One region of the Pseudarthrobacter sp. MOO14 genome, then DNA from elsewhere that is predicted to be linked to it. Evidence: riboswitches for the same ligand, from Rfam matches in the RefSeq annotation. Region 1 holds a riboswitch; each other region holds the start of a gene.
What was found. Region 1 has a riboswitch for S-adenosylmethionine ahead of AC4EEV_RS09745 (DUF1737 domain-containing protein). Riboswitches for the same ligand answer to the same signal wherever they lie in the genome.

Region 2: linked by a shared signal. The riboswitch ahead of metX (homoserine O-acetyltransferase MetX) and the one ahead of AC4EEV_RS09745 (DUF1737 domain-containing protein) in region 1 are both predicted to bind S-adenosylmethionine.
Region 3: linked by a shared signal. The riboswitch ahead of AC4EEV_RS03615 (aminotransferase class V-fold PLP-dependent enzyme) and the one ahead of AC4EEV_RS09745 (DUF1737 domain-containing protein) in region 1 are both predicted to bind S-adenosylmethionine.
Region 4: linked by a shared signal. The riboswitch ahead of AC4EEV_RS14105 (cobalamin-independent methionine synthase II family protein) and the one ahead of AC4EEV_RS09745 (DUF1737 domain-containing protein) in region 1 are both predicted to bind S-adenosylmethionine.

What each region holds. Positions count from the first base shown of each region.
Region 1 is NZ_CM177849.1:2,065,351-2,069,555, reverse strand. It holds gene AC4EEV_RS09760 (glutamate--cysteine ligase 2) at 1-549, shown strand, start outside; gene AC4EEV_RS09755 (O-succinylhomoserine sulfhydrylase) at 554-1,762, opposite strand; gene AC4EEV_RS09750 (rhodanese-like domain-containing protein) at 1,763-2,173, opposite strand; gene AC4EEV_RS09745 (DUF1737 domain-containing protein) at 2,170-2,433, opposite strand; SAM riboswitch class IV at 2,447-2,561, opposite strand; gene opgC (OpgC domain-containing protein) at 2,738-4,205, shown strand, end outside.
Region 2 is NZ_CM177849.1:3,893,627-3,897,831, reverse strand. It holds gene AC4EEV_RS17890 (alcohol dehydrogenase catalytic domain-containing protein) at 1-813, opposite strand, end outside; gene metX (homoserine O-acetyltransferase MetX) at 934-2,049, opposite strand; SAM riboswitch class IV at 2,062-2,177, opposite strand; gene AC4EEV_RS17880 (bifunctional o-acetylhomoserine/o-acetylserine sulfhydrylase) at 2,277-3,602, opposite strand; SAM riboswitch class IV at 3,646-3,760, opposite strand; gene AC4EEV_RS17875 (S8 family peptidase) at 4,031-4,205, shown strand, end outside.
Region 3 is NZ_CM177849.1:779,669-783,873, forward strand. It holds gene rsgA (ribosome small subunit-dependent GTPase A) at 1-933, shown strand, start outside; gene hisN (histidinol-phosphatase) at 978-1,802, shown strand; SAM riboswitch class IV at 1,944-2,057, shown strand; gene AC4EEV_RS03615 (aminotransferase class V-fold PLP-dependent enzyme) at 2,095-3,513, shown strand; gene AC4EEV_RS03620 (class I SAM-dependent methyltransferase) at 3,606-4,205, shown strand, end outside.
Region 4 is NZ_CM177849.1:3,002,624-3,006,828, reverse strand. It holds gene AC4EEV_RS14115 (adenylosuccinate synthase) at 1-591, opposite strand, end outside; gene AC4EEV_RS14110 (M14 family zinc carboxypeptidase) at 821-1,876, opposite strand; SAM riboswitch class I at 2,098-2,201, shown strand; gene AC4EEV_RS14105 (cobalamin-independent methionine synthase II family protein) at 2,214-3,422, shown strand; gene AC4EEV_RS14100 (uracil-DNA glycosylase family protein) at 3,634-4,205, shown strand, end outside.

The DNA of each region.
Region 1 (4,205 bases):
GAAGGGATGCTGTATTTCGACGCGCGGCTCTCCCGCAACCACCCCACCGTGGAGGTGCGGGTGGCGGACGTCTGCCTCCGCGCCGAGGATGCAGCCTTGATCGCCGTGCTGGTCCGCGCCCTGGTGGAATCGGCCGGCAGGGAATGGCGCGAGGGCGTGGACCCGGCGCCGGTGCCCACTGTCCTGCTGCGGATGGCCTCCTGGCAGGCCAGCAGTTCGGGACTCGGCGGCGAGCTCCTGGACTTTGGGAACTTCCGCCCGGCCCCGGCCGCGGACGTAGCCCGTTCCCTGGTGGATTACCTGGCGCCTGTCCTTCAGGAACAGGGCGAACTGGCCATGGCCCGGCAGGGCGTGGAGCACATCATCGCCCGCGGGACAGGGGCCGCCGAGCAGCGCCGGGCCCGCGACAGGGCGCTGGCCGGACCGCCTCCCGAGGATATGGGCTTCGGTGCAGTGGTCCGGCACGCCGTAGACGCCACCATGCGCGGCGCCCTGGATCTTTCCGGCGTGGAAGACACCCCGGAACTGCTGCGGGTCCGCCAGGCCTGACGCCTTAGATCTGCTTCAGGGCCTGTTCCAGGTCGCGGATGAGGTCGTCCGCGTCCTCGAGCCCCACGGAGAGCCGGACCACGCCGTCGCTCAAGCCAATGGCGGCCCGCCCCTCCGGCCCCATGGCGCGGTGGGTGGTGGTGGCGGGGTGGGTGATCAGGGATTTCGAATCGCCCAGGTTGTTGGAGATGTCGATGATCCGCAGCCCGTCCAACAGGGCGAAGGCCGCCTCCTTGCCGGAGCGGCCGCCCGAGGGCGCCAGCTCAAGGGTGAGGACCGTGCCGCCGGCGCTCATCTGCTTCGCCGCCAGCTCATACTGCGGGTGCGATGTCAGCAGCGGGTACTTCACCCAGCTCACGGCAGGCTGCTCCTCGAGCCATTCAGCGAGCCGCAGGGCGGTGGCCGAGGAGTGCCGGACGCGCAGGCTCATGGTTTCCAGGCCCTTGGTCAGGACCCAGGCGTTGAACGCCGAAAGCGCCGGACCTGTGTGGCGCATCAGCTGCTTCACCGGGCCGTCGATGAACTCCTTGGTGCCCAGGATGGCACCGCCCAGGACCCGGCCCTGCCCGTCGATGTGCTTGGTGCCGGAGTACACGATGACGTCCGCGCCCAGGTCCCCGCAGCGCTGCAGCAGGGGAGTGGCGAAGACATTGTCCGCAACTACCGTGGCGCCGGCGGCATGGGCCAGTTCGCTCACCGCGGCGATGTCCACGATTTCCTGCATCGGGTTGGACGGGGATTCGAAGAAGACGGCGGTGGTGGGCTTGGACAGGGCCTCGCGCCACTGGTCCAGGTCCGGGCCATCGACGAAGACCGTTTCCACTCCCCACCGCGGCAGGATCTCGTTCAGGATCACGAAGCATGACCCGAACAGTGAGCGGGCGGCCACCACGCGGTCACCGGCTGCAAGCAGCGCGCCCAGGGCCGTGAACACCGCGGACATGCCCGACGCCGTCGCGAAGCAGGCCTCGGTGCCTTCCAGCAGCCTGAGCCGTTCCTGGAAGGTGGCCACGGACGGGTTGCCGTAGCGCGAGTACACAAAGCGCTCGTCCTCGCCGGTGAAGGCGCGTTCGGCCGCGGCCGCGGATTCGTAGACGAACCCGGAATTCAGGAAGACGGCCTCTGAGGTTTCCTGGAAGTTGGTGCGGTCCAGCCCGCCGCGGACAGCCTGGGTGTCGGGGCTCCAGCCGGGGGCATCTTGATTGAAAGTCACTTAGTTCTTTCCGAGGTTGGTGGGCAGGCCGCGGTTCTTCCAGCCGTTGACGGTCCGTTCGCCGTAGCGGTCAGGTTCCCCCTCGAAGCCCTCCAGGACGTTGTAGGAAGTGAAGCCGGCCTGGGTGGCCGCCACGGCCGCGGCGATGGATCGCTGGCCCGAACGGCAAAGGAACACGAGCTCAGCGCCCGGGTCCTCAGGCGCCTGCTCCTTGAGGTCCTTCACGAAATCGGGGTTGGGGATGCCGCCGGGGAAGGTCCACTGGATGAAGAGCGGATCGTTGTCCGTTGCCTTGGTATCCGGAATGCCAATGTGGGCCCATTCGCCCTCGGTGCGGACGTCCACCAGGATGGCGCCCTGCTCCAGCTTGGCCCACGCTTCCTGCGGCGTCAGGTCTCCCGCGTAGCTCATGCGTGGCCCTCGCCGTCGAACTCGCCTTCCAGGTCGTCAACAGCCGTGGCCACCGCGGCGTCAGCCGACGCGATGGCGGCCGGGAGGACAACGGCCTGGGCCACGATGACGCTGCTGCCGTTGAAAGTGGCCGCCGGGCTGCCGTGCAGGACGTAACCGTCCGCAAGCGCAGCCGAGATCCGCTCACAGAAGGAGCGGTCGTCCGGGCCCGTAATCAGGCGGTAGGACAATTTTTCGTCAGGGGCGGGTGCGTCAGACACGACGGATCTCCTTCTTTCACGCTTGCAGCTCGAATCGGTCGATATGCCAAGTATTCACCTGAGGCACCCCGCCGCGAGAGGAGGGTTGCCGACCGGCCAGTCAGGGCTTAACACCGGTACTCATTACTCCCCAAAAACGTAACACCTGCGCCGCCAAGCCGCACGGCCGCCGTCGTCATGTTCCGTAATTGAGAGCCCGCGACCACCGCGTCACGGGAACGCGGCAGGGCGGCCGGGCCGATAAAGTTTCTACCGGGGGCGCCGCCCTGCCGTCACAGTGGGAGTACCGGGGGGTCTTGCCAGCATGCGAGCAGCAACATCGCACCACCAGGCCGGCCGTCGTCGTGCCCGTCACCGTTCCCCCGGGGCGTTCCTGGCCGCCGCCGTCGTCGTGCTCCTGGCGCTGCTGGCGCCCGCCGGTGCTGCGCAGGCGGCCTCCGCGGAACCGGACCAAGGCAAGCCGTGGCTGGGTGCCGTCCTTGAATGGGGCGAGGATACCGCCGCTGGATTCTCCGACCGGCTGGGTGCGAGCCCGGCCGTGTTTGGCCACGACATCGGCCTGCCGTTCCGCGACTCGGACCAGAACAACATCGAGGGGTTCCTGCAGCAGGCCTCGGCCAAGGGCGCCCACGCCATGCTCACCGTGAAGCCCACGGTGCCGCTGGACCAGATCGGCGCCTCCGAAGCGGAAGCCTTCGCCGGCAAGGTCCGCGACCTGGCCTCCGGGTTCAAGGGCCGGCTGTTGATCCGGTTTGCGCCGGACATGAACTCGAGCTGGGTGGCCTGGGGGCAGCAGCCGGCCGCCTACCGGGAGGCCTTCAAGGCGGTCGCGGCAGCGGTCAAAAAGGACGACGGCGGCCGGGCCGCCATGGTCTGGGCGCCGTACCTGGGCAAGGACTACCCCTTTGACCGGAGCAGGAATGCCCCGCAGCCTGGAAGTGACGGCTTCGCCCTCCTGGACACCAACGGCGACGGCGCCTGGAACGGCTCCGACGCCGCCTACGCCCCCTACTATCCGGGGGACGACGCCGTGGACTGGGTGGGCCTGACTGCCTACCATGACGACACTGCCGGCGCCGCTGCCGTTAACACCGTGCCGCGTGCCGGTGAACTCCAGGAGATGCTGACCGGCGCGGGCAGCGAGAACTTCTACAGTGCCTACGCGGAGGTCCGCAGGAAGCCGCTACTGCTCCAGACGTCGGCGTTCTACAGCCCTGCCGCGGGCGGACCGCCGGAGGCGGATATCAAGACGGCCTGGTGGGACCAGGTGGTGGGTACCGCCACCTCGCCGGCTTTCGCCAGGACGGCGGCGGTGGTGTGGGACGAGCGCACCAGCACCCGGGATACCGGCGTGGCCAGCATCGACTGGCTGCTCACCGGAAATCCCGCCATCGCCAAAGCTGCGCTGGACCGGCTGAAGTCCTCTGCTGTGGTCACCGGGCCGGTCACCGATGTGGCCGCGGACGGATCGTATGTCCGGGCCAACACCCTGTCCGGGGCTGCGGTCTGGACCGTGGCCGTGGCGATGGCCATCCTCCTGGCGGCGCTGTGGCAGATTCCCCGCCGGGTCAACGCCGCCACCGCATGGAGCTACCAGGAGCCGGGAAACAGGGACTCGCGCGTGGATCTGCTGCGCGGGATGGCCATTGTCTTCGTGGTGGTCAACCACCTGGGCCTGGTCTCGCTGTTCCAGCTGCTCACCCAGGAGGCCGTGGGCTTCGTATCGGGTGCCGAACTCTTCGTGCTGTTCTCCGGCCTGGTGGTGGGCATGG
Region 2 (4,205 bases), 1.8 Mb from region 1:
TTCGACGGCCACATCCACCCCGTCACCGGCAGCCTCGGCCACAAGACGGGCCGCATCCGCAGGCGTTCCCACCGCCGTGGCACCGGCGTCCAGGGCCAATGGGTGCTTGCCCGGATTCGGATCGATGGCTATCACTCCGGCGGCCCCGGCGAGGCGGGCCGCCATGACGGCCGATAAGCCTACTGCGCCGATGCCGAAGACAGCCACGGACTGTCCCGGACTGACGCCTGCCGTATTGAGCACGGCCCCCATTCCGGTGAGCACGGCGCAACCAAACATCGCCGCGACGGTGTCCGGGACGTCGTCGTCAATCACCACCACCGACTCCCGCGCCACCACGGCGTAATCCGCAAACGCCGAGACGCCCAAATGGTGGTTGATGCGCTCCCCCCCCGGCGTGCGCAGCAAGGCCGGCCCATGCAGCAGGTCACCGGAGCCGTTGACCTCCGCAGCGCGGTGGCAAAGCGCGGGCCTCCCGGCCCGGCAGGCCCGGCAATGGCCGCAACTGGGCACGAAAACGAGCACCACGTGGTCTCCCACGGACACATCGGCTACCCCGTCGCCCACGGACACCACCCGCCCCACCGCCTCGTGGCCCAATGCCATCGGAAGCGGCCGGACCCTGGAGCCGTCCACCACGGACAGGTCCGAATGGCACAGGCTCGAATAGGTGATGGCAACCCCAAGCTCACCGGCGCGCGGCTGCGGTTGGTCCAGTTCCTGCACGACCAATGGTTTCGCGTCAGCGTAGGCGGGCTTTCCCGGTGCCTGTCCGGCGGCGGGAACGGTCGAATACAGGACGGCTGCCTTCATGACACGATCATGCCGTACTTCCACCCCGGGCCTGCCGCACTGTGGCACCGCGGCGTCCACCGGCAGCGTGCACCGGAAGCACCGCAGGGCAGCAGCCGGCCGCTGCCGGGACGGGCACAGCTAGGCCAGGAACGTCGTCCGGAGCTGGTTCCCCAGCTGTCCGATCTCGGTCAGGAAGCCGTCATGGCCTATCGGTGCCGAGATCATATGCACGTCAACCTCACCCGGCAGGGCCTGGGCCAATTCGCGGGACTGGGACGGGAAGTAGAGCCGGTCGGAGTCCACGGCGGCAACGAAGAACCGGGCGGTGGCGGATGCCAGGGTCTCGGCCAGCGGCCCGCGGCCACGGCAGACATCGTGGCTCATCAACGCCTCGGTGAGGGCGATATAGCTGTTGGCGTCGAACCGGCGGACGAGCTTCCTGCCCTGGTGGTCCAGATAGCTTTCCACTTGGTAGCGTCCGCGGTTTGCCAGCAGTCCGCCGTGCAGGGGCGACTCGGGAGCCTGGGGTTCCCGGCCGAAGCGCCCTTCCAGTTCCGCGGCGGACCGGTACGTGATGTGGGCGATCCGCCGTGCCAGGGCCAGTCCGTCTTCCGGACACGGTCCGCCGTAGTAGTCGCCGCCGTTGAAGTTCGGATCCTGGCGGATGGCCAGGGTCTGGGCCTGGGCGAAAGCGATCTGTTCAGCCGTGCTGGCAGCGCCGACCGAGATGACGGCGCAGCGCTGCACCCGGCCAGGGTAGGTCACCGCCCACTCCAGGGCGCGGGCACCCCCCATGGAACCCCCAAGGACGGCGTACCAGCTCCCGATGCCCAACTGGTCCGCCAGCCGGGCCTCGGCAACAGTGCTGTCCCGCAGGGTGACCAGGGGGAAGCGTGAGCCCCAGGGTGCTCCGTCGGGAGCGGCCGACGACGGGCCCGTGGACCCGTAGCAACCGCCCACAATGTTGACGGACACCACGAAGAACCTGTCCGTATCGACGGGAGCCCCGGGACCGGCCAGCTGTTCCCACCAGCCCTCTTCGTCGGTGTCGCCCCGGGTCACGTGGGTGCTGCCCGTCAGGGCATGCTCGATCAGGATGGCGTTGCTGCCGTCCGCGTTCAGCGTGCCCCAGGTTTCGTACGCCAGGGTGACATCCGGCAGGTAGCCGCCGCCTTCGAGCTCGAGTCCTCCGATGGAGGCGTAGCGGACAACTCCGTGTTCGGGAATGGTGGTACGGGCGACGGTAACCGTCATGGCAAGACCTCTTCTACGCGCTTGCCTGCCGTCATTTGACCGGCAGGCCAGGTCTTCACCCGGGGCACCCCACCGCGGAAGGAGGGTTGCCGGCCAGCAAGCCGGGGCTGTCACTGGCACTCATGACCTGGTTCGAGTGTACGAAACACTCCCCGGTCCAGGCCAAGAGTGTGACTGGTTGTGACTTCCCGGCGCTGCCGGCCGGCAGCGCCCCGGCGTGCTGGCGGTCAGGCGTCGGCGCCGCCCTTGGCCGCGCGGAAACCGGCCTCCAGGTCGGCCAGGATGTCGTCGATGTGCTCCAAGCCAACCGACAAGCGGACCAGCCCCGGATTGACGCCGGCCACCACCTGCTGCTCGGGCGAGAGCTGGCTGTGGGTGGTCGACGCCGGGTGGATGACAAGCGAACGGACGTCGCCGATGTTGGCGACGTGCGAGTGCAGTTCCAGGGCGTCGACGAAGCGCTTGCCCGCCTCCGCGCCTCCGGCCAGGTTGAAAGCGACGACGGCGCCGGTCCCCTTGGGCCCGTACTTGCGGCCCCGTTCGTACCAGGGGCTGGACGGCAGCCCCGCGTAGGCGACCGATTCGACGTCGTCCCTTCCCTCCAGCCAGCGCGCCACCTCCGTGGCGTTGGAAACGTGCCGTTCCACCCGCAGGCTCAGCGTTTCCAGGCCCTGCGAAATCAGGAAGGCGTTGAAGGGCGAAACCGCCGAGCCAAGGTCGCGCAGCAACTGGACACGGGCTTTGAGGATGTAGGAAAGGTTGGCGCCCAGTGCGCCACCCTCGCCAAGGTCCCGGGCGTAGACCAGCCCGTTGTAGGTGGGATCCGGGGTGTTGAAACCGGGGAACCGGTCGGGGTCCTTGCCGAAATCGAACTTGCCGGAGTCGACGATGACGCCGGCAATCGCCGAGCCATGACCGCCCAGGTACTTGGTGGCGGAGTGGATCACGATGTCCGCACCCCACTCCAGCGGCCGGATCAGGTAGGGCGTGGACAGGGTGTTGTCCACGATCAGGGGAACGCCGGCGTCGTGGGCCACCTGGGAGATGCCTTCGATGTCCAGGACGTCCTGGCGCGGGTTGGATACCACCTCGCCAAAGAACAGTTTGGTGTTGGGCTGAACGGCATTCCGCCACTGATCCAGGTTGTCCGGATCTTCCACGAAGGTGACCGCGATGCCGAACTTCTTCAGGGTGTGGGCGAACAGGTTGTAGGTGCCGCCGTACAGGCTGGGGCTGGCCACGATGTGGTCCCCGGCCTCGGCGATATTCAGGACGGCGAAGGTCTCCGCGGCCTGCCCCGAGCTCAGCAGCAAAGCGGCCAGGCCACCTTCGAGGCTGGCGATCCGCTGCTCCACCGCGTCCTGGGTGGGGTTGCCGATGCGGGTGTAGATCGGCGCCAGTTCGGCCAGCGCAAAACGGTTGGCTGCGCTCTCGGCGCTCGGGAACACGAAGGACGTGGTCTGGTAGATGGGAAGGGCGCGGGCCCCGGTGGCGCTGTCAGGCTCCTGGCCTGCATGGATCTGGCGGGTTTCGAAGGACCATCCGTTGGACATCTCAGTCTCCTATGACATGGGCCCGGCATGCTGGGAGCACCACGGGCCGCGCTTGCTTCCGGCAATTGCCGGACAGCCTGGTCCTCACCCGGGGCACCCCACCGCGGATGGAGGGTTGCCGGCCAGCGAGCCGGGGCTTAACGCTGGCACTCATGACCTGCGCCCAGTGTAGGAACATCACTCCGGCCGGGACAGCATTGTGACGAACATGGTCTTGCCGCTGTGTGCGGGCCGTGGGGGTCTCAGCCGACGGGCGGGGGACGGATCCGGGCGCGATGGCAGTCCGATGTGGAGGTTTTCCAAGGTTCCACAAATAATGCGAAGGATCGCCCGAGGTTTGGCCGCCAGCCGTCCTGGCCCGGATACCGTGGAAGCCGGACGACGTTATCCCGTCGCCCCCCAACCACGCACAAAGGAATTCGATTCCGTTGCCCCAGTCTTTGCGCCTGGCCCTTGCCGCCGCACTGTTGTCCGCCGTCGCCTTCTGCTCAAGCGGTACACCAGTGCAAGCCTCGGCGCCGCCAGCGGCAGCCACCGCGCCCGCCGCCGCTCCCTCGTCCGCTCCCGACAGCCCCAATGGCCGCTACCTGGTCCAGTTCCCGG
Region 3 (4,205 bases), 1.3 Mb from region 1:
GTCATCGCTGCGCGGGCCCGCGAGCTTCGCCGCAATCCCGTGGTGGCCGGCGACTTCGTCTCCCTGGTGGGGGATGTCTCCGGAGCCCCGGACACGCTGGCCCGGCTGGTGAAAATTCAGGACCGCCGCACCCTGCTTCGCCGCAGTGCCGACGATACCGACCCCGTGGAGCGCGCCGTGGTGGCCAACGCGGACCAGCTGGTCATCGTCGTGGCGGCCGCCAACCCCGAGCCCCGCACAGGCTTCATTGACCGCGCCCTGGTGGCGGCCTACGACGCCGGGATCGCGCCGATCCTGCTGGTGACCAAGGCCGACGTCAAGGATCCCGCCGAGCTCCTCTCCAATTACACGCACCTGGACTTCCCCGTCATCATCAGCAAGACCGCCGACGCACAGGCCTCCGGGATCGACGCGCGGTCCGACGACGGCCTCTCCGCCCGGCTGGACAGCGCTGCGGTGGCCGCCCTCCGCGCACACCTCGACGGCACCGTCACCGTGATGCTGGGGCATTCCGGGGTGGGCAAATCCACTATGGTGAACGCACTCACGGGCGCCGAGCGCGCCACCGGCGGCGTCAACGCCGTCACCGGGCGCGGCCGGCACACGTCGTCGTCGGCGCTGGCACTTCGGCTCGCGGACGCGCCGCCCGGCAGCTGGATCATCGACACCCCGGGGATCCGGTCCTTTGGCCTGGCGCACGTGGACCCGGACAGGATCCTGCGCTCGTTCCCGGATCTCTCCCCGGGCATCGAAAACTGCGAGCGGGGCTGCAAGCACACGGCAACGGCGGTCAACTGCGGGCTGGACGAGTGGGTGGACGGCGGACACGCCGGCCCTACCGGCGCCGCCCGCCTGGCGTCCCTGCGGCGGCTGCTCGGCGCCGATCCAAGGATGGAAGCACAGGAAACGAAGGAGCTTGGCAGCGTCAACTGACGCGTTCTCCCGGCAGAAACGCCCGCAGACGGTAGTTTGGAACCATGATCCAACCCGCTTCGAGTTACAACGATGACCTGCGCCTGGCCCACGTCCTGGCCGACTCCGTGGACGACCAGACGATGAGCCGGTTCAAGGCCCTGGACCTCCACGTCGAGACCAAGCCGGACCTGACGCCGGTCACCGACGCCGACAAGGCGGCCGAGGAGGCCATCCGAGGCCAACTCTCCCGCTCCCGGCCCCGCGATGCCGTTCTGGGTGAGGAATTCGGCAGCACCGGCCACGGCTCGCGGCGCTGGATCATCGATCCCATCGACGGGACCAAGAACTTCGTCCGCGGCGTCCCGGTCTGGGCCACGCTGATCGCCCTGGTGGACGAGGGCGAGCCGGTGGTGGGCGTCGTCAGCGCTCCGGCACTGGGCAAGCGCTGGTGGGCTGCCAAAGGCATGGGCGCGTACATGGGCAGGTCCCTGGCCGCCGCCACCCGGCTTCGGGTTTCCAACGTCTCAAACCTGGCCGACGCCTCCCTCTCCTATTCCAGCCTGGGCGGCTGGAAGGAACGCGGAAACCTTGACGACTTCCTCGGCCTGACGGAAGACGTGTGGCGGACCCGGGCGTACGGAGACTTCTGGTCCTACTGCATGGTGGCGGAAGGCTCGGTGGATATCGCCTGCGAACCCGAACTGAACCTGTACGACATGGCTGCCCTGGTACCGATCGTGGTGGAGGCCGGCGGCCGCTTCACGTCCCTCGAAGGCGAGGATGGCCCGTTCGGCGGCAATGCCCTGGCCACGAACTCGATCCTGCATTCAGAGGTGCTGCACCGGCTGAACCCGGACCTCGACGACCTGCTCCAGCAGTCGCCCTAGCGGCACAATAATCGAACAATACGACGCCGGACGCCTCCTTGAGGGGGCGTCCGCGGCCGTTTCTTCGGCAGGGCGTAACAAAAGCCTTAACAATTGCCGCGGCTTTAGTCCTGCCCATTCCATGTTCTACGCTTTTATCCAGGTCACGAGTGCCAGCGCAAAACCCCGGTTTGCTGGCCGGCAACCCTCCATTCGCGGTGGGGTGCCCCGGGTGACGACCAGGCCGGTCCGGAGCGGATACGGCAAGCGCGGATTCCACTGTGCCGGAGTCCTGTATCCAAGTGAGGTCTCTGTGACAACTGCCACCGTCTCCCCCCTTTCCGCCACCGCCAACGCCGCCGCGGCGGATCCGCGACAGGCCGTCGCCGGCCGGCCCCTCGCCGCGGTCACCGGCGCCGAGATCCAGGCGCCGCTGATCTCCGGCGGCCACGTCCGCTACGCAAACCTCGACTACGGCGCCTCCGCACCGGCGCTGTCAGTGGTGTCCGCGTACCTGAACGAGATCCTCCCGTACTACGCGAGTGTCCACCGGGGCGCCGGCTACGCATCCCAGATCAGCACCTCAGTGTACGAAAACGCACGCAACATTGTCCGCGACTTCGTGGGAGGGCGCCCCGGCGATTCGGTCATCTTCACCCGCAACACCACCGACTCCCTGAACCTGCTGGCCGGCTGCCTGCCGCTGGCGGACGGCCGCCCCGCCGGAGATGTCCTTTACCTGGACATCGAACACCACGCCAACCTCCTGCCCTGGCAGGGCGTCCCGCACCGCAGCATTGTCGCCGCGGATACCATCAGCGGCACTTTGGAGGCAGTCCGCACCGAACTTGAGCAGGGCGGGGTCAGCCTGCTGGCCGTCACCGGCGCTTCCAACGTCACCGGCGAGATCCTCCCCATCCGGGCCTTGGCCGCGCTGGCGCACCAGTACGGCGCACGGATCGTGGTGGACGCCGCCCAGCTTGCGCCGCATCGCCGGGTGGACATCAGCACGGACGACGTCGACTACCTTGCGTTCTCCGGGCACAAGCTCTACGCGCCGTTCGGCGCAGGCGTCCTGGTGGGACGTGCTGACTGGCTGGACGCCGGTGTCCCGCACCTGGCCGGGGGCGGTGCCGTCAAGGAAGCAAGGCTCGACGGCGTCAGCTGGGCCACCGGCCCGGCCCGCCATGAGGGGGGATCGCCCAACGTCCTGGGAGCCGCCACGCTGGCCCGCGCCACCCAGGTGATCGCGGAACTGGACCAGGAACGCTGGCACGCCCACGAGTCCGCCATCCGCTCCTTCCTGGTGGAGGGCCTCCAGGGCATCGATGGCGTCACCGTCCACCAGATCTTCAAGGACACCAATCCGGAAACGGACACCATCGGCGTGGTCAATTTCTCGGTTGCAGGCTACGACGCCGGGCTGGTGGCCGCCTACCTCTCGGCGGAGCACGGCGTGGGCCTGCGGGACGGACGCTTCTGCGCCCACCCACTGCTGAAACGCCTGGGCCTGCCCAACGGATCACTCCGGGCGAGCTTCGGCGTCGGATCCCGGCTGGAGGATGCCGAACGCCTTCTTGCCGGCATCCGCGCACTGCGCAGCAACGGGCTGGGCTGGGACTACGTGGTTGACGCAGGCCGTTGGGTGCCCGCCAACGACTCCCGCACCTACCCGCACTGGGCACCCAACACCCCGGGCACGGCCGGTGCGGCCCCCTGTATCGACGACTAGGGCACCTCCCGCTCCTGCTCCCCCAGCACATGTCCAAAGGGGGTGCGGTAAATTCGAGGGGCATCAACAGTCGGAATTGAAGGAGTCCACGCGTGGTTCGGGGTGGCCCCAAGCTTGATCACGGGCGCCGGCGGGAACTTGGCGGCAGTTTCCGCGACGGCGGACGGCACTACCAGCGCGTCAGGCCGGGCTACCCCGTGGAATCAGCCCGGTGGCTGGTCCCGGCGCAGGCCCGTGACGCACTCGATGTCGGGGCCGGTACCGGGAAGTTTACGGCCCTGCTGCTGGAGCTTGGCCTGGAGGTAACCGCCGTCGACCCTTCCACGGACATGCTCGCCCAACTCGCGGCACACTGCCCTGCTGCCACGGCCGTGGCGGGGACCGCGGAGGCGACGGGGCTGGCCGAAGCCTCCTTCGACGTCGTCACCGTGGCGCAGGCCTGGCACTGGTGCGACGCGCTGCCTGCGAGCACCGAACTTGCCCGCGTCCTGCGCCCGCACGGAACGCTCGGACTCATCTGGAACCAACTGGATACCTCGGTGCCGTGGGTGCACAGGCTCTCCAGGATCATGCACGCCGGCGATGTGTACCGCCCGGGCCACAAGCCGGTGGTGGGGCCCGAATTCACCGGGCTCGAAGGGCATGTCACGCACTGGCAGGACAAGGTGACCACCACGGACCTGATGGAACTC
Region 4 (4,205 bases), 940 kb from region 1:
GCGGAGGCGGTCGGCAAAGGACAGGAAGTAATCAACGATCTCGTCCACCACAACGCTGCGGCGGTTGTAGACCTTGACCAGGAGCTCGTTCTTCTGGCGCAGCGAGCCTTCCACCTTCTGGCGGAGGATGGATTCGTCGAAGACGTCCTGGACACGGATGCCCAGCCTGGCCACCTTGTCCATGTAGGCGGGGCCAATGCCGCGGCCGGTGGTTCCGATGGCGCGGCTGCCGAGGAAACGTTCGGTCACCTTGTCCAGCACCTGGTGGTAGGGGGCCACCAGGTGGGCGTTGGCGGACACGCGGAGCCGCGAGGTATCGGCGCCGCGGGCCTGGAGTCCGTCGATCTCCTGGAAAAGGGCTTCGAGGTTCACCACGCAGCCATTGCCGATGATGGGCACCGCGTTGGGGCTGAGAATGCCTGCGGGCAGCAGTTTGAGTTCGTACTTTTCACCGCCTACGACGACGGTGTGCCCGGCGTTGTTCCCGCCGTTGGGCTTGACGACGTAGTCAACACGGCCGCCCAGAAGGTCGGTGGCCTTGCCTTTTCCTTCGTCGCCCCACTGGGCTCCTACGATCACAATTGCTGGCATGGGATCCTCCCCCATTCGTTCGGGCTGCCCGGGTCCGGCCGCGGGGAGCGGACCTGCGCAGCGCCGTTCATGAGAATGCCCCGAACAGACCGGCCGTCGCCGGACCGCGGGGCGGCTCAGCGATGCAAGAGTTCCGGGGCTCTTACCACCCAAGTTTAGCGGATCAGGCACTTTGTCCACTCGATGGGCCCGCCGCGGCCCCGCAAGGGACTGCGGCGGGCCTGGTCCCTTACTCGTCCTCGGCTTCCCCGGCCGGCCGGGACGTCTGTACGGCGAGAGTGTCCCAGAAGGAGGTGTCGGCGTCGGCAATGGAACCGTCCGCGATCGCCGCGGCGGTGGAGGTCAGGGTGGTGACCGTCTGCTTGATCAGGTAGCCGTTGCTCCGCTGCCCCAGCGCGTAGCCGTCCAAGTAGTGGTCCGACATGCCGCGCATCTCGAAAAGCAGGGTGGCAATGCCGTATTCCACGGATATGCCGTTGCGGCTGATGGTCTCCGCACTGCCGCCCTGGTATTTGCCCAGGTGGCCCCAGCCGGTGGAGTCCACGTTGTTGAAAACCACGGCACCAAGCCGCTTGGATTTCTCGACGACGGCGGGATCGGCGTTCGGGGTGGTGGGGTACAGGATTGACCCGGACACCAGCTTGCCGTCGCGTTCAGCGCGGGTGCCCTGGTGGTGCAGGTCGATCATGTAATCGACGCGGTACTTGCGCATCACGTTGCTGTGCAGGGCCTGGGTCTCCGGCTGGACCTTGGCCACGTGGTCCCGGTTCAGGTCCACGCCCTCCGCGTTGTAACGCGTCAGGTGGCGGTCGCCTTTGGCGAGGTAGTCGTCCAAGGAAAAATTCACGTCCCCCATGGCGCCATCGGCATTGAGCATGGGCACGATCAGGATATTGACGCCGTCCAGGATGCCGGACGACTTGCCCGTGCCCAGGTGCTTGATGAACTCCATGGCGCCCTCGGTGGTGAGCTGTTCGTTGCCATGCTGCTGGGTCAGGTAGAGGATGGTGGGCTTGGCCGGGTCAGAGATGTATTTGACCAGGTGGATATCGCGGCCCTTGACCGTCTGGCCGATCACTTCCAGCTCCATGGCCGGTTGCTTGGCGTCCTGGTCCTTCAGGAAGGAGACCATCTGACTGTACGTAGCCAGCTTGCTGGTGGTGATCTGGCCGTTGCCGCCGTAGTTGGGGCCTTCGCCAACTGCGTGGGCCATCGGGGCGGACCCGGCGAAGATGGCCAGCGCCAGCGCGCCGGATACGGCAAGGGTCCTCAAAGATTTCGTCACAGTGCGTTACCTCTTTCGAGTGCATCGGGTGCGTTCAGCCGCCATGTTCCCCATTACGGCCCGTGACAGACAGCCAACCAAGCTTGACGAAAGCTGTCAATAGACTGGACAAAACCTGGGAACGGGTTGGGCTATTGCCGGGGAGCGCCACCGCCCAACACCGATCCGCCGTATTCTGAACCGCATTTGCCCACAGGCGGTTCATGGATTTAGGTAAGAGTGGACCATCCGGAGCGGCTGAGAGACCTGGCTCAATGACGCCGCAGCAACCACGGTCCGGCAGGAAAGCTGCCGGCCGAGGTGCTACTGCCAGGACCGATGGAAGGAAGATTCCAGCTTGCCCCTCAACACCGACCATATTCGCGCCACCCACGCCGGGTCCCTGCCTCGCACCGATGAACTCATCGCAGCCAACACCGCAAAGGAATCCGACGGGATCACCCCGGCGTTCCTGGAGCTCCTGGAAGACTCCGTTGTGGGCGTGGTCCAGCGCCAGAAGGACCTGGGCATCGATATCCCCAACGACGGCGAGTACGGGCATACGATGTCCAACTCCGTGGACTACGGGGCCTGGTGGAACTACTCCTTCGCCCGGCTCGGCGGCCTGGAGCCGACCACCGTGGACCGGTGGGCTGAAGCCGAAGTCCGGCGGTCGTCCCCCGGAAACGTTGTCCTGACGTCCTTCCCCGACCGGCGGGACCGGCAGGCGTTCAATGAGGCGTACAGCGATCCCTCCTCCGGGATCTTGGCGCACCGGAAGAGCGTGTCCCAACCCAAGATCGCCGGGCCCCTGACATATACCGGCCATGACCTGGTGGCCTCGGACATCAAGAACCTGAAGACCGGGCTCGCCGCGGCAGGCCTCAGCGAAGGATTCGTGGCGTCCCTCTCCCCCGGTTCCTGCGCCCGCGTCGCCAATGAGTACTACAAGAACGATGAGGAGCTCGTCTACGCCTGCGCCGATGCGATGCGCGAGGAATACAAAGCCATCATCGACGCCGGCCTGACGGTCCAGCTCGACGATCCGTCCCTGGCCGAGAGCTGGGACCAGATCAACCCGGAGCCGTCCCTGGAGGACTACCTGAAGTTCATTCAGCTGCGCGTCGAGGCCACCAACTGGGCCTTGCGGGACCTTCCGCAGGAACAGGTCCGGCTGCACGTTTGCTGGGGCTCCTGGCATGGTCCGCACACTACGGACATCCCATTCGCCGACATCATCGGCTCAGTGCTGCAGGTCAACGCCGGCGCGTACTCCTTCGAGGCGGCCAATGTCCGCCACGAGCACGAATGGCGTGTCTGGGAGGACACCACCCTTCCTGAGGGCAAAGTCATCATCCCCGGCGTCGTCTCCCACGCCACCAATGTGGTGGAGCACCCGGACCTGGTGGCGGACCGGATTGTCCGCTTCGCCAAGCTGGTGGGACGCGAGAACGTCATCGCGTCCACCGACTGCGGCCTGGGCGGCCGGGTGCATCCGCAGATCGCCTTCGCCAAGCTGGAGGCTCTTGGCGAGGGCGCCCGCCGCGCCACCAAGCGCCTCTGGTAGTCATCCGCCCCTTCCGGGAATGACCGCCGGTCCACTGCGCCATGAATCAGGTGCGCTGGACCGGCGTTTCGTTTCCCCGGGCTTGGTAAACTGGCAAAGGCCGACCCGGAATCGGCCCACCCCAACTAACCACCGTTGATGAGCTGCGCCACCGTGCGCCCATTTTCGGCGGTGGACGCAACATCAATCCCCGCAGGAGAACCAGCCCTTCATGACCGCACTGGCCCCCGAAACATTCCACGAACAGCTCATGAGCCGCCGTTACGAGCCCAGCGTTGCCGCTGTCAACGAGCTGTGCGATTCCCTGCAGGAAGCGAAGCCCGGAACCGTGGTGCCCTACGTGGACCCCATGCACGATGTTGAGGAATGCCGCATCATCAGCCTGTACTCCAATATTGGCGAGATGGACCAGTCCGGTTTCATCACTGCCGGTGACCAGGACGCCGCGACCCGCATGCTGGGCATCCAGTGGAAGCTGGGCCTGCGCCCGGAATTCGTGATGCCCTGGAACGTCCACCCGTGGCACGTCCCGGGGGAGGCCAACGGAAAATTCACCCCGGACCAGGTGCAGGCAGGTTTGAAGCCGCTGCTGAAGTTCCTCGCCCTGGTCCCCCGCGCCTCCGTGATCGTGGCGCACGGCACGGAGGCAAACCGCCTGGCCAACCTGCTGCTGAAGACCGAAGTCCCGCTGCTGTGGCGCCGCGGCCTCAAGACCTACAAGGTCCGCTCCCTGAGTGGCCGCGCCTTCGCAGGTTCTCCGGCCCGCCAGGAGGAGTTCCTCGC